2 regions of the Cetobacterium somerae genome follow, and region 1 is predicted to be linked to the other one. Evidence: riboswitches for the same ligand, from Rfam matches in the RefSeq annotation. Region 1 holds a riboswitch; the other holds the start of a gene.
The links. Region 1 has a riboswitch for S-adenosylmethionine ahead of metK (methionine adenosyltransferase). Riboswitches for the same ligand answer to the same signal wherever they lie in the genome.
Positions count from the first base shown of each region.

Region 2: it holds a riboswitch for S-adenosylmethionine, as region 1 does, so the genes downstream of both, MKD34_RS00025 (methionine ABC transporter ATP-binding protein) here and metK (methionine adenosyltransferase) in region 1, are expected to answer to the same signal.

Region 1 is NZ_CP092519.1:1,507,397-1,515,555, reverse strand. It holds gene lspA (signal peptidase II) at 1-162, shown strand, start outside; gene glyQ (glycine--tRNA ligase subunit alpha) at 174-1,046, shown strand; gene glyS (glycine--tRNA ligase subunit beta) at 1,072-3,147, shown strand; SAM riboswitch class I at 3,202-3,289, shown strand; gene metK (methionine adenosyltransferase) at 3,371-4,525, shown strand; gene MKD34_RS06965 (arsenate reductase family protein) at 4,610-4,966, shown strand; tRNA gene MKD34_RS06960 (tRNA-Glu) at 5,037-5,111, shown strand; tRNA gene MKD34_RS06955 (tRNA-Val) at 5,115-5,190, shown strand; gene MKD34_RS06950 (OmpH family outer membrane protein) at 5,272-5,778, opposite strand; gene MKD34_RS06945 (penicillin-binding protein) at 5,876-7,984, shown strand; gene priA (replication restart helicase PriA) at 7,994-8,159, shown strand, end outside.
Region 2 is NZ_CP092519.1:1,177-9,335, reverse strand. It holds gene MKD34_RS00050 (sigma-54-dependent Fis family transcriptional regulator) at 1-366, opposite strand, end outside; gene MKD34_RS00045 (NifB/NifX family molybdenum-iron cluster-binding protein) at 520-891, shown strand; gene MKD34_RS00040 (DUF134 domain-containing protein) at 894-1,337, shown strand; gene MKD34_RS00035 (MetQ/NlpA family ABC transporter substrate-binding protein) at 1,372-2,142, opposite strand; gene MKD34_RS00030 (methionine ABC transporter permease) at 2,145-2,795, opposite strand; gene MKD34_RS00025 (methionine ABC transporter ATP-binding protein) at 2,785-3,792, opposite strand; SAM riboswitch class I at 3,870-3,957, opposite strand; gene MKD34_RS00020 (alanine racemase) at 4,028-5,077, opposite strand; gene ptsP (phosphoenolpyruvate--protein phosphotransferase) at 5,162-6,904, opposite strand; gene MKD34_RS00010 (HPr family phosphocarrier protein) at 6,996-7,259, opposite strand; gene MKD34_RS00005 (replication initiator protein A) at 7,485-8,159, opposite strand, start outside.

The DNA of each region.
Region 1 (8,159 bases):
AATATCATTGATAGAATCTATAGAGGATTTGTTATTGATATGATTGACTTTAGAGGTATATGGGTATTTGTATTTAATCTAGCTGATGTTTGGATAAATATAGGAGTTATTTTAATAATAGTAGATAGCTTACTAGATAGTAAAAGGAAAAAGAAAGATTAGGAGGAAGTGAAATGACATTTCAAGAGATGATATTTGCTCTTCAGCAGTATTGGAGTTCAAAAGGGTGTATCATTGGAAATCCATACGATATAGAAACAGGAGCTGGAACATTTAATCCGAATACATTTTTAATGTCTTTAGGACCAGAGCCATGGAATGTAGCATATGTTGAGCCATCAAGAAGACCAAAGGATGGTAGATATGGAGAAAATCCAAATAGAGTTTATCAACACCACCAATTTCAAGTTATAATGAAACCATCACCAGACAATATTCAAGAGCTTTATTTAGAATCATTAAAAGTTTTAGGAATAGATCCTTTAAAACATGATATTCGTTTTGTTGAAGATGACTGGGAGTCACCGACGTTAGGAGCATGGGGATTAGGATGGGAAGTATGGCTAGATGGAATGGAAGTAACTCAATTTACATATTTCCAACAAGTTGGAGGATTGGAGTTAGAAGTTGTTCCTGTTGAAATAACATACGGATTAGAAAGATTAGCATTATATATTCAAAATAAAGAAAATGTGTATGATTTAGAGTGGGCACCAGGAATTAAATATGGAGATATGAGATATCAGTATGAGTATGAAAATTCAAAATACTCATTTGAAGTAGCAGATTTAGAAAGCCACTTTAGATGGTTTGATGATTATGAAAAAGAAGCTGATAGAGCATTAAATGAAAATTTAGTAATGCCAGCATATGACTATGTTTTAAAATGTTCTCACACATTCAACGTTCTAGACTCAAGAGGAGCAATCTCTACAACAGAGAGAATGGCTTATATTTTAAGAGTTAGAAACCTAGCTAAGAGATGTGCAGAAGTATTTGTACAAAATAGAAAAGAACTAGGATACCCTTTACTGAAAAAAAAGTAAAAGGAAAAAAGAGGAGGAATAGAAAGTGAGATTACTTTTTGAAATAGGAATGGAAGAGTTACCTGCAAGATTCCTTGTTCAAACTCTAAAAGAGATGAAAGAGAACTTAGAAGGTAAGTTAAATGAAAAAAGAATAAAATTTGATGAAATAAAAACTTTTGGAACACCAAGAAGACTGGTTGTTTTAGTAGAGGGATTGGCAGAAACTCAAGAAAACTTAGATATCTTAAACATGGGACCTGCAAAGCAAGTTGCTTTTGGTGAAAATGGAGAAATTTCAAGAGCAGGATTAGGATTTGCAAAATCTCAAGGTGTAGAAGCTACAGATTTAGAGATAATAGAAACTCCTAAAGGTGAGTACATAGCAGTTAGAAAATTCTTAAAAGGTGAATGTACAAAAGCTCTACTTTCAGATCTTTTAAAAGAATTGGTACTAGAGATAAACTTCCCTAAATCAATGAAGTGGGGAATGAAAAAATTAAAGTTTGCTAGACCGATTCAATGGTTCTTAGCTTTAGTAGATGGAGAAATAGTAAATTTTGAAATAGAAGGAATAAAAAGTGGAAGAGCATCTAGAGGACATAGATTCTTTGGAAGCAATTTTGAGGTTTCTAATATTGATGAATATTTTGAAAAAATAAAAGAAAATAATGTAATTATAGATGTTGAAGAGAGAAAGAATTTAATTAAGAAACTTATAAAAGAAAAATGTGAGGATTCTAATGAGCAAGTTTTAGTAGATGAAGATTTATTAAAAGAGGTTGCAAACTTAGTTGAATATCCATATCCGATAGTTGGAACATTTAATTCTGATTTCTTAGAAGTTCCTCAAGATGTTTTAATTATATCAATGCAAGTTCACCAAAGATATTTCCCTATTTTGGATTTAGAAGGAAAACTTTTACCTAAATTTGTTGTAATTAGAAACGGTATTGAAGATTCTGAACAAGTTAGAAAAGGAAATGAAAAGGTTTTATCTGCAAGACTTGCTGATGCAAGATTTTTCTATCATGAAGATTTAAAGAAGCCTCTAATAGAAAATGTTGAGAAATTAAAACAAGTTGTATTCCAAAAAGATTTAGGAACTATATATAATAAAATTGAAAGATCTCAAAAAATAGCAGACTATTTAATAGAGGCTACTGGAATGGAAACTAGAAAAGAAACAATTGATAGAACAATTTTATTAGCAAAAGCTGACTTAGTTTCTAATATGATTGGAGAAAAAGAGTTTACAAAACTTCAAGGATTTATGGGAGCAGACTACGCATTAAAATCAGGAGAGTCTGAGTTAGTAGCAAAAGGTATTGAAGAACACTATTACCCAAGATATCAAGGAGACCTTTTACCAAAAGGTGTAGAAGGAATTATAGCAGGAATATCTGATAGAATAGATACTCTTTGTGGATGTTTTGGTGTTGGAATAATTCCAAGTGGTTCTAAAGATCCGTTTGCTTTAAGAAGAGCAGCTTTAGGTATTGTAAACATTGTTTTAGATTCAAACTTAAATATTTCTTTAAAGTCTTTAGTAGAAAGAGCATTAGATACGCTTGCTACTGCAGGAGTACTAAAAAGAGATAAAGCTGAAGTTTTAAATGAAGTGATGGAGTTCTTTAAGCAAAGAGCATTAAATGTATTTACAGAAATGGGATATTCAAAGGATATTGTATCTGCAGTTGTAGATAAAAGTTTTGATAACTTGGTTGATACTTTATTAAGAATAAAAGCAGTTGATGAATTTACAAAAATGGATAGCTTTAATAACTTAGTTTCATTAATGAAAAGAGTTGGAAATATCTCTAAAGGATTTGAGGGAGTTATGGTAGACCCTAATCTTTTAAAAGAAGAGATAGAAAAAGAACTATTTGATAAATCTCAAGAAGTTGCAAGAGATGCAAAAGAGATGTTAGTTGCTAAAAATTATATAGGATACTTAAATGTACTTTTATCAACTGAAGATATTATCAATAGATACTTCGAATCTATAATGGTAATGGACAAAGATGAGGTTATAAAAAATAATAGATTGTCACAACTTAATTATATAGCTACAATCTTTAATAAAATGGTTAATTTAACATTAATTGAAGAGAAAAAATAAAAAAATATTGACTAAATAATACAAATAATATATAATTTAGTTACAAAAAAAACAAAATCATCAAGAGAGACTGAGGGACTGGCCCTATGACGTTTCAGCAACCTACCTTAGAGGTGTGGTGCTAATTCCAGAAAGATGACTTATAAGAGCATAAAGCCTTTTATCTTTCTGGAGAGATAAAAGGCTTTTTTTATCTCTTTTGATTAATATTTAGGAGGAAATAATGAAAAATTTAACTTACTTTACTTCGGAGTGTGTATCACCAGGACATCCAGATAAAATAGCAGATCAAATATCAGATGCAGTATTAGATGCATGTATTAAAAATGATCCAGCAGCAAGAGTAGCTTGTGAAGTGTTTTGTACAACAGGTCAAGTTGTTGTGGGTGGAGAGATTACAACAACAACTTATATTGATATACAAGATATAGTTAGAAATAAAATTGATGAAATTGGATATAGACAAGGAATGGGATTTGATTCAGATTGCGGAGTGTTAAATGCAATTCATTCTCAATCTCCTGATATAGCTATGGGAGTGGATGTTGGAGGAGCAGGAGACCAAGGAATAATGTTTGGTGGAGCTGTAAAAGAAACTCCAGAATTAATGCCGTTAGCATTAGTTTTAGCGAGAGAGATAATTGTAAAATTAACAAGATTAACAAGATCAAAAGAGTTAGCTTGGGCAAGACCAGATGCAAAATCTCAAGTAACATTAGCCTATGATGAGAATGGGAAAGTTGTAGGAGTGGATACTGTTGTAGTTTCGGTTCAACATAATCCAGATGTAACTCAAGAGCAAATTCATAAAGATGTAAAAGAGTTAGTGATAAAGCCAGTTTTAGAAGCTTATAACTTAAATACAGAGGAAGTGAAAAATTATCATATAAATCCAACTGGAAGATTCGTAATCGGAGGACCACATGGAGATACTGGATTAACTGGAAGAAAAATAATTGTTGATACATATGGTGGATTTTTCAGACATGGAGGAGGAGCTTTTTCTGGTAAAGATCCTTCAAAGGTTGATAGATCAGCAGCATATGCAGCTAGATGGGTAGCAAAGAATATCGTTGCAGCAGATTTAGCTGATAAATGTGAAGTTCAATTATCTTATGCTATTGGTGTAGTTGAGCCAACATCTGTAAAAGTAGAAACATTTGGAACAGGAAAAGTGGATGAAATTAAATTAGCTGAAGCTGTTCAAAATGTATTTGATTTAACACCAAGAGGAATTGAAAGAGATTTAGAGTTGAGAAGTGGAAACTTTAATTATCAAGATTTAGCAGCTTTTGGACATATTGGAAGAACAGATTTAGATTTACCTTGGGAAAGAGTAAATAAAGCTGAAGAATTAAAAAAATATTTAAACAGATAATACTATACGAAAAAAGGGAAGAATATACTTCCCTTTTTTTTATTTTAGTGCTAAGCTATAAAAAAAGAAAAGGAGAGGTGAAGTATGAAATATTTATTTGTAAATTATCCTAAATGTTCAACGTGTGTAAAAGCAAAAAAATGGTTAGAAGAAAATGGAGTGGATTTTGAGTCAAGACATATTGTTGAAAATAATCCAACAAAAGAGGAATTAAAAAAATGGATTACTTTAAGTGGTCAGCCAATAAAAAAGTTTTTTAATACAAGTGGCATTTTGTATAGAGAAATGAACTTAAAGGAGAAAGTAGCTTTAAATAATGAAGATGAACTTTTAGATATTCTTTCAAGCAATGGAATGCTAGTAAAAAGACCTTTACTTATAGGAAAAGATAGTATTTTAATAGGTTTTAAAGAAAAAGAATGGGATGAAATAAAAAAATAAAAATACTATTGACAAATTATTGAAAAGATGGTACTATTATTATGTAGCAACAACGCAAAAAAGCGAAGTTGCCCCGTTCGTTCAGTGGTAAGGACAATAGATTTTCACTCTATAAACAGGGGTTCGATTCCCCTACGGGGTACCATTTGGAAGCATAGCTCAGTTGGGAGAGCACCTGCCTTACAAGCAGGGGGTCACTGGTTCAAGTCCAGTTGTTTCCACCATTTAGATTTTAAAAGCATGAAAGTGCTTTTTTTTTATTTTTTGCAAAATAAAAAAGGGATAAATTATATTTAACCCTCCATTTATAATTGTTTTTTCAAAAGATTAGTAGTATCTAGTTTATACGATTCTTTATTATTTAAAAAATTAAGAACATCTTCAGTAAGGTCAACGCCTCCATAAATTGTGGCACTTTTTTCAATAACCATCTCTAAATTTTTTTGTTTTCCAATTAAAATAGCAACGGAGTCTATTTCAAATTTAATATCATAAATAAAGTTTTGTTGGTCCTCTTGAAAAACTCTTTCAGAAGTTTCAATTTTTTCTTGAAATTGCTTTTTTAAATCTAATAGTTTTTTCTTATCTTCTTCTGTGATTTTTGAATTTGATTTGATAATTTTTTCTTGTTCTAATAAGCTTTGTCTTAATCCTTCAATTTCTGAATTTAACTCTAATCTTTTATTTTCAAGTTTTTCTTCCATTTCAAAACGCTTATTGTACTGACTAAAGATGTATTCAGAGTCGATAACTCCAATATTGAGTGCAAAGGCTGAAGTGGTCATAAAAAGCAATAGAAATAAAACATTCATATAAATACTCCTTTTTGTGGAATTTTATTCTTATTATACATTATTTTGCCAATATTTGATATAATATTTAAAAGAAAAATAAAAAGAGGGTGGAGAATTGAATAAGAAACTAAAAATATTTTTACTTTTGATACAGATATTTGGTATCGGACTTTCTTTATATTATAGAAAATTTTTATTAACAGTTGCAGTGGTTTTAATGTTAATATATAATCTATATGTTTTTTTTAAATGGAAAAAGATAAAGATGAAAAATAATTTTATATTAAGATCTTTTATAGCTTCAGATATAATTTTATTTTGTTTTTTTATTTTGATATTTAGAATGATTCAGATACAACTTTTTGATTCAAACAATTATAAAGAAGCGATAAATAAACAGATAAATGTTGAAAGAAGAGAGGGTGGAGAAAGAGGAAATATATATGATTCTAAAGGGAAAGGGTTGGCATATAGTATTAATATGTATGAGCTATCAGTAGATCCTAAAAGATTTATTAAATCTGTAGAAGCTCCCGAAGCTTTAAAAGAATTAGTAAATAAGAAGTATATAAGAGATAATTATAGACCACTATTAAATACAATTAATAAACTTGGTAAAGAGGAGAGAGTTTATAAAAGGTTAAATAGAAATATAGATGATGTAGAAAAAAAAGAAATTGAAGAAATTTTAGAGAAATATAAAATAAAAGGAAAAAATATTATATTTTTAAGTGGAAGAAAAGAAAGACGTTATTATAAACCAGACCAATATTTCTTTTTAGTTGGGAATATTGGATTTAAACATGGAACAGAAAAAGAAGGAATTTTTGGAATAGAACTTTTTTATGAAAATTATTTAAAAGGCGATAAAATCTCTAGAATTATTCCAAGTATTAGAAGCTTAGGAATTGGATTGCCAACATCAGGTGCTAGAACAAAAGTTAATTTAGATGGGATGAATATTCATCTAACTGTTGATAATGATTTACAATATATTTTAAATGATGAGATGGCAAAACAATTTAAAAAGACAAATTCAGAAGAAGCGTATGCTATTTTAATGGATCCAAATAATGGAAAAATATTAGCGACTTCATTTTTTAGGAAAAACAAAAAGAATGTTGCAAACCCAATATTTCAATCACAAGTAGAACCAGGTTCGATATTTAAGCCACTTATAATAGCAGCAGCATTACAAGATAAAAAAATAAGAAGAAATACAAATTTTGATATTGGAAATGGAACGATAACAAAATATAAACATACTATTAGAGAAAGTAGTAGAAGTGTAAAGGGAATTTTAACAACAGAAGAGATACTTAAAAAATCTAGTAATGTGGGTATGGTATTGATTGGAGACAAGTTTACAAATGAAGAGTTTGATACATATTTAGAAAATTTTGGTTTATACGATAAAACAGGGGTTGATTATCCTTATGAAAAAAAACCAAGAAGAGAATCAGTAAAAAAATGGAATGGACTAAAAAAGAGTACTATGTCTTTTGGCCAAGGAATCGCAGTGACACCAATTCAAATGATTACAGCTTTTTCAGCTGTAATTAATGGTGGAGTAATGTATCAACCGTATATAGTTGATAAAATAACTGATAAAGATGGATTAGTAGTTAGAAGAAATTTACCGATACAAAAGGGAAAAGTTTTAACTGAAGAAGTATCTAAGGAAATGAGAGCGATGATGGAACTAGCGGTATTGGAAGGAACTGTAAAAAAAGCACATGTTGATGATTATAGAATAGGTGGAAAAACTGGAACTGCTCAATATAGTGAACATGGTAGATATGTAAAACACGAATATTTATCATCTGTAATGGGATTTTTTCCTGTAGAAAAACCTCAGTATATACTATTAGCTATGTTTTTTAAACCTCAGGGAGATGTTTTATATGATAAATACGGTGGTACGGCAGCTGCCCCAGTTCTAGGAGAAGTTGTAAAAAGAGTAACAAAGCTAAAAAATATTTATTCACAAAAGATAGAAAATATAAGAGTTCAAGGTAAAAGAAGTTTGAAAAGTATAGAAAATAATGAAGAGCTCTTGATAATGCCAGATTTAAAAGGTTTAAGTGCTAGAGAAGTTATTGAGATTTTCAAGGGAAGTGACATTGAGATTGAGTTAACAGGAACAGGAGTTGTTCAAAGTCAAAGTGTTGAACCACAAAAAGAGTTGGTAGATATAAAGAAAATAAAAATAAAATTAGACTAGGAGAAAGTAATGAGATATTATAGTGTCTATATAGAAAAGACAAAAGATTTCTATACTTATGCCGGTAATGAAGAGAATATAAACGTTGGAGATAGAGTCTTGGTATCTTTTAGAAATAAGGATAAAGTGGGGCTAATTATTGAAGAAGAAAAAGATAAAGAGTATACTTTTAAAG
Region 2 (8,159 bases), 400 kb from region 1:
TTTTAAATTTTCTAAAACTCTTTTCTTTTGATTTTCATCAAAAGAAACTAAACTTATTAAACCAATTAATTTCCCCTCATACATTATTGGAGTTGATATTTCTAGTACTTCTAAACAACACTCTTTTTCTGAACAACCACTACAAATTTCATCCTCTCTAGGATTTAAAATAACTGTTGTTTCTTTAGTTTCTAATGTCTTTTTATTAGCTCTTCCTCTTATTTTTTCACCTATTTTTTGAGGACCACTTCCTGTTATTCTTATAAGATTTTTATCACAAATTCCAACATCCATTGCAAATAGTTTTGATATTGTTTTTGCATATTTTTTTAATTCATCTTTTATCACTAATAAATCAGTTTTCATTATACTCCCTTTAATTTATACCATTTTTATATATGTATATTATCAAAAATAATCGCAACAGTCAATTTTAAAAAAATAATTCTTGACTTTTTTACTAAAAAAAATTAATATTAATTATAGCATATGCCAATAACTAAAAAAAGAGGTGTTTTTATGAAAATTGCAGTTGTTTCTGAAAATAACAAAATTAGTCAACATTTTGGAAGAGCAGAAGGTTTTTTTGTTTATGATGGTACAAATAAAGAATACCATAAAAGTAATGGACATGGAGCTATTCCTGGACAATTAAAGGAATTAGGTGTTGAATTTGTAGCTTGTGGTGGAATTGGTGAAGGAGCTTTAAATAACTTAAAATCTCTTGATATTAAAGTTTTTTCTGGTCTAGAAGGATTTTGTGACGATATAGCTGATGGATTCTTTAAACATATATTAGTTAATGGAGAAGCAGTATGTAATAGTCATGAGCATCACCATGAACATCATCATGGACATGGACACTCTTGTAACTGTAAGTGTGGAAAATAAATATGGCTAGACCTACTAAAGTTAGAAGTGTAGAATTTATTCCAAATGAAACAAAGTTTATCCCTGAGGGAAGCAAAAATTGTAATATTCATTTTAATAATATAAAAATTGAAGAATTAGAAGCAATTAGACTTAAAGATTTAGAAAATTTATCTCAAGAAGAGTGTGCTGAAAAAATGGGAGTTTCAAGACAAACTTTTCAAAATATACTTAATTCAGCAAGAGTTAAAATAACCGAAGCTCTTATTATGGGATATGGAATTCAATTAAAGGGAGGAGATTTTAAAACTCCTCATTGTCAATTTATATGTAACTCTTGTGGACAAACTTTTATTCCTACATTAAAAAAAGATTTAGATTTTTGTCCTAACTGTAATTCAGAAGATATATTTTGTACAAAAAAGAAAGTTAAATGTAAAAAAGTTTGTAAATTAGATATAAAATAAAAAAGTGAGTTTAAACTCACTTTTTTATTTTTTTCTAAAAAGCTGGAACTACTCCACCTTTATAAGTATTTTCTATAAAAACTTTTACTTTTTCACTTTGTAAAACTTTTACTAATTTCTGAATATCCTCTTTTTTCTCATCTCCCTCTCTTACAGCTATTAAGTTAGCATAAGGTGATTCTTTTCCTTCAATTATCAAAGCTTCTGTTAAAGGATTAAGTCCTGCTTCGATTGCATAATTACCATTTACTACTGCTAAATCAACATCTTCTAATGCTCTTGGTATTTGAGCAGCATCTAAAGACTTAAATTTTAAATTATTTTTATTTTCTACGATATCAAACTCTGTAGCTAATAAATCTTGAGGATTCTTCAATTTTATAATACCATTATTATGTAAAAGAATTAAAGCTCTTCCACCATTTGTTGGATCGTTTGGTATTGCTACCACTCCACCTTTTTTTAAATTCTCTATTTTATTAACTTTTTTAGAATAAACTCCTAAAGGTTCTACATGAACATTACCTGCTGATACTAATTTTAAATTTTTCTCTTTAGAAAAAGTTTCTAAATATGGTTTATGTTGGAAAAAATTAGCATCCAACTCTTTTGAATCTAATAGTAAATTTGGGGTTACATAATCTGTTAATTCTATTATTTCTAATTCTACATTTTCTTTTTTTAAATCATCTTTTACTAATTGTAAAAGTTGTGCATGAGGAACTGGAGAAGCTCCAACTTTTAATTTTGCTCCAAAACTTATAACTGATCCTAATAAACCTAATACTAAAACTAATTTTTTCATAACTACCTCCCATTTTTTTTCAATCTATTTGATATTAAATTTCCAATTAATTGAACTCCTTGAACTAAAACTATAATAATTAAAACCGAATAAATCATTATATCTAACTTAAATCTATTATAACCAAATCTGATAGCTAAATCCCCAAGTCCACCACCACCAATAGCTCCAGCCATTGCAGATAAACCTATTAAATTAATAATTAATAGTGTTATTCCTTGGATTAGAGATGGTAACGATTCTGGAATCATTACTTTAGTTATTATTGTAAAATTATTAGCTCCTAGACTTTCACTTGCTTCTATTACTCCTCTATCCACTTCTAAAACACAATTTTCAACTATTCTTGCTACAAATGGGGCTGCCGATATAGAAAGAGGAACTATTGCTGCTGTACTTCCTATTGTTGTCCCTATTATAAATCTAGATAGTGGCAATAATAAAATCATTAAAATTATATAAGGAAATGATCTTGTTATATTTATAATTCCATTCAAAATTCTATTTATTCCCCTATTTTCAAATATATGTCCATCTGATGTAATCGCTGCTAAAATTCCACAAGGAAATCCTATTCCTAATGAAACCACAGCAGATAATAAAACCATATATATTGTCTCTAGTGTCGCTTGTACTAACATATTAAATACCATCGTAAATAACCTCCACTCCTACATCTAAACTTGGAAACCAAGCTATTGCTTCATTTTGTTTATCCATATCCCCTATTAATTCAACTATTAAATGTCCTACCTGCATAGTTGATAAAAGATCAATTGCACCACCTAAGACATTTATATCTATATTAAACTTTTTTACAGCTTTAGATAATATGGGATCTCCTGCTACTGAGCCTAAAAACATTAATTTTATAACTTTATTTCCAGATTTTTTTATGTAATCAATCTCTTCTTTTTCTTGAGGTGGAACATATGATATTAATTCTTTTGTAATCTCTGTTTTTGGACTTAAAAATATTTCATATGTTTTTCCAGTTTCCACAACTTCACCATTTGACATAACAGCTACTCTGTCACAAACCTCTCTAATAACTTCCATTTGATGAGTTATTAAAACAACTGTTAATCCCATTTTTTTTTGAATATCTTTAATTAATTTTAATATAGACTTTGTAGTTTTTGGATCTAAAGCGGATGTTGCTTCATCTGATAAGAGAATATCTGGATTATTAGCTAAAGCTCTAGCTATTGCAACTCTTTGTTTTTGTCCTCCAGAGAGTTGAGTTGGATAAAACTCCTCTTTATCTTCAAGTTCTACTAACTTTAAAAGCTCTTTAACTCTTACATCAATTTCTACTTTTGACCAACCATCGATTTCTAAAGGAAATGCTATATTTTCTTTAACTGTTCTAGATTTTAATAAATTAAAATGCTGAAATATCATTCCAATTTTTTTTCTTTTATTTAATAGTTCTTTCTTTGAAAGTTTTGATAAATCCACTCCTTCAATCTCTATTTTTCCTGTTGTCAATGGCTCTAATCCATTAAATAATCTAATTAAAGATGATTTTCCAGCTCCACTTAATCCAATAATTCCAAATATTTCACTCTTCTCAATCTTTAAAGAAACATCTTTTACAGCATGAAACTCATTATTATAAATTTTATTCACTCTTTCTAAAGTAATCATTTTATCCTCCCGTATAAAAAAAAACTCCCATCTTAATTTTTAATTAAGATGAGAGTAAGTAAACAAGACTTCTACTTCTCCCATCTATCTGGAGTTAGCACCACACCATAATGGTAGGTTGCTGAAACGTCATAGGGCCAGTCCCTCGGTCTCTCTTGATGGTTTGCTGTATAATATCTTATTTGAAAAAAAATGTCAATATTTTTTTAAAATAAAATTTTATTTTTGTTTATAGTCATATTAATTCTCTTTTTATTCTGTCATTTATACATGATAAAAATTCATAGTGAGGAACTTTTAAATGATTTATACTTTCTTCTAAATCATGAAATATCTCAATGTTATCCCCTTCTTTTACTGAATCATCCACTAAAATAAATGAACTATCCATACTAATATGAACTATTTTAAACTTTTTATTATTGATTATAGACATAATACCTTCACTTCTTTTTGAAAAGCCATCTCCATAACCTAAACGAATTTTTGCTACTTTTCTATATTTTCCTATATTTAAATTTTCTTTTTTTTCATATCCTATATATTTTAAATCATCTATATCTTTTATATCTAATATTCTACCATTTAGCTTAAAAGCTCTTTTTATACATGGATCATAATATCCTATTTCTTGAAGTCCAAATAAAATAGTTCCACACCGTATATGAGTGCAAAATTCACCCTCTATTGAAATAACTCCAGCACTATTTTGCATATGAATAATCTCAAATCTCTCATCTCCTAACTCTTTTAACATCTGAGAAAATCTTTTTTCTATTAAAATCATATCATCATAATCTGCAGCAAAAACATGGGTACAAAGACCCTTAAATTTTAAATTTTTTTCTTTTATTAACTCTTTTAGTTTAAAAAAGTCTTTTTCTAAAATTCCATTTCTTCCAAATCCAAAATCTAATTTTAAATGTAATTGTTGTGTTGAAACTCCTTTATCTAAAAGATTTAAAAGATCTTTAAAACTATTTATTACCATATGAATATTTTTATTATTTTTTAAAATTTCTATTTCATCTATTGTTTCTAAAATAATAATATTTATATTTTCTATTTTTAACTTTAATATTTTTTCAGCTTCACACTCTCTAGCTACTGCGAAATATTTACAACCGTTTTCTGATAAAAATCTAACTATATTTTCTATTCCATGCCCATAAGCATTAGCTTTTACAACAGCTATTATATCTTTATTTCTAAGTTTTTTTAAATAGTGATAGTTATGTAGAATATTTTCTTTAGAAACCTTTATTTTAAAATCTTTTAATCCCATAACACCCTCCCTATTACTTTTTTACAATAGTATACTCTAAAAACAAAAAAAGGTGAAACAAAGTTTCACCTTTTTTATAAAGTATTATCCTAATACTTCTTCATTATATTTGTCTATTTCTGCTAAGATATCCTCTGTTGTACTCATTGACATTACTCTTTCAACTAAAGCCTCTGCTGAAGCTTTATCTATAGCCATTACATTTTTCTTTACTTTTGCAACTGAAATAGCTGACATTGAGAATGCATCTAATCCCATTCCAAATAATAAAGCTGTTGCTCTAGCTTCTCCTGCAAACTCTCCACACATTGATATAGATATTCCACCTTCATGAGCTCCATCTATTGCTGCTTTAATAGCTGCTAAAACTCCTGGATTGTATGTATCATATAAGTGAGATATTCTCTCATTTCCTCTATCTACTGCTAATGTATATTGAGTTAAGTCATTTGTTCCTATTGAGAAGAAATCAACTTCTTGTGCAAACCATTTAGCTCTAAATGCTGTAGCTGGAGTTTCAATCATAATTCCTAATTGGATATCCTCATCAAATTTTATTCCTTCAGCTCTTAATTCAGCTTTACACTCTTCTAATAAAGCTTTTGATTTTCTACACTCTTCTATTGAAATTACCATAGGTAACATTATTTTAATATATCCAAATGCTGATGCTCTTAAAAGCGCTCTAAACTGTGTTTTTAAGATTTCAGGTCTATCTAGACATATTCTTAAAGCTCTCCATCCTAAGAACGGATTTTCCTCATGTGGTAGCTCCATATACGGTAATGATTTATCTCCACCTATATCCATTGTTCTAATTGTTACTGGATATGATTTTCCATTTTCATCTTTCATTGATTCAGCAACAATTTTATAAGCTTCAAATTGCTCATCCTCTGTTGGGAATCTATCATTTGCCATAAATAGAAACTCTGTTCTATAAAGACCAATTCCATTAGCACCATTTCTTAGAACTCCTGCAACATCTTTTGGAGATCCTATATTTGCCCAAGCTCCAACAGTTATTCCATCTTTCGATGTAGCTGTTTTATCTTTTAATTGCTTTAATAACTCTTTTTCTTCTAAATATTTCTCTCTTTTCTTTGAATACTTTTCTACATCCTCTTGTGTAGGTTCAATTATAACATCACCAGTTAAAGCATCAACTATTATCGAAGCTTCATTAGTTACTAATTCAGTTATATTTCCAGTTCCAACTACTGCTGGAATCTCTAAAGATCTAGCCATAATAGATGAGTGAGCTGTTTTTCCACCAATATCAGTTATAAATGCTACAACATTTTTTAAGTCTAATTGAGCAGTATCTGATGGAGTTAAGTCTCTTGCTACTACAACTGAATTTGCAGGAAGTGAAGATAAATCAACAATATCTATTCCTACTATGTTGTATAACCATCTTTTAGCTATATCTCTTAAATCTGCTGCTCTTTCTCTTAAATACTCATCTTCTAAGTTTGCTAACATATCACAATATCCGCTGATACCTTGCTCTAAAGCATTTTCTGCTGTTATTTTTTCATCTTCAATCAGTTCTGTTACTTCATCAAATAGATCTTCATCTTCTAATAATGTTATATGTCCATCAAATATTGCCGCTTTATCTTCACCTAGTTGTCTAGCTGTTTTTTCTCTAATTTTTAATAATTGCTCTTTAGTTTTTTCTCTACCTTCGATTAACTTTTCTTTTTGAATCTCGATATTTGAGCATTCGCTCTTATCTATGAAAAGCTCCTCTTCTTTATATAAAAATACTTTTCCTACTGCTACCCCTGGAGATGCGTCTATACCTTTTACAAATTTTCTCATATTTTATCTCTCCCAAAACTTTAATTTTTTGACAAAAAAAAGGACAGAGTCACCCCCATCCTTCTCACACTTTAAACTATCGTCCTATTTATTAGTCCTTTAGATTTTCAAGTAGGTGAGCTAACTTCTCAACTGCTTCGTTCTCATCTTCTCCTGCAGCATGAACTGTTATTTTTGCACCTTTTTTAATTCCTAAAGAAAGTAATTTTAGTAAAGATGTTCCTTTTACTTTTTTTCCTTCTTCATTTTCTAATTCAATTTGAGATGTAAATGTTTTTGCTAAACTTACAAATTCGTTACCAGGTCTTGTATGTAGTCCTGTTTCATTTTTAATTTCAACTGTTTTACTTACCATAATCCTACTCACCTTTCTACATTTATTGTTTATTATTATATAAAAACATAAAGTTTAAATCTATTATTCTAATATAGAATACTTAATTTTCAAAATTTTGTCAATTTTTATTTTGAATTGTTTTTTTGTCAAAAAATGTTCATTTTTAAGTCTTTAATTGTGTATTTTATGATATTTTAACTATTTTATACACTCTGATTTAACATATTTAACATTTTGTTAAATCTACTCATTAATAACTCTCTCAATATATTTTTTTATTGTATTAAAATAGATTTTTTTTGATTTTCTTTTCATAGTAAGTAAAAAATTCACATCTATATTTTCTTCTAGAGAACAAAGTTTAATAGCTTGCTCCTCAATTTTTAATTTTTCATATTCATCATATTCATCAAAAACCTTTAGTATATCTACAGAAATATCAGTTTCATCAATCAATTCTTTTAAACTATTTATAACTGGTTTTTTAACTGTTCTTCTTGCTTGATTTATTTTCTTTTTACTTATTAATCCTTTTTCTTTAACAATATTGTTAAATAAAGTTAAGTTTTGTTTTGAAACATCACTTTCTTGACTTAAGAGATTTTTTAGAACACCGTTTATATACTGAACTAAAGTTGTTTTTATATTAGAATTTAAATTTTTATATATAATTTTTAAAACTTCAATTAAAACAATTTCTCCTTCTTCTATAAATATTTTCTTTATCTTTGTATCTGTTCTTTTATCCCAAGATCTTGAAACATATATATTTTTCTTTGCTTTTTGTATATTTTTTATTATTTCATCAGGATAAATAAACTCATTATTTTTTTCAATTTTTTTAACAACTTCTTTTTTTATTTCTTTTTTATTTTCTATTTTTAATTTTTCTTCTTTTTTTGGTTTTTCATCTATAAT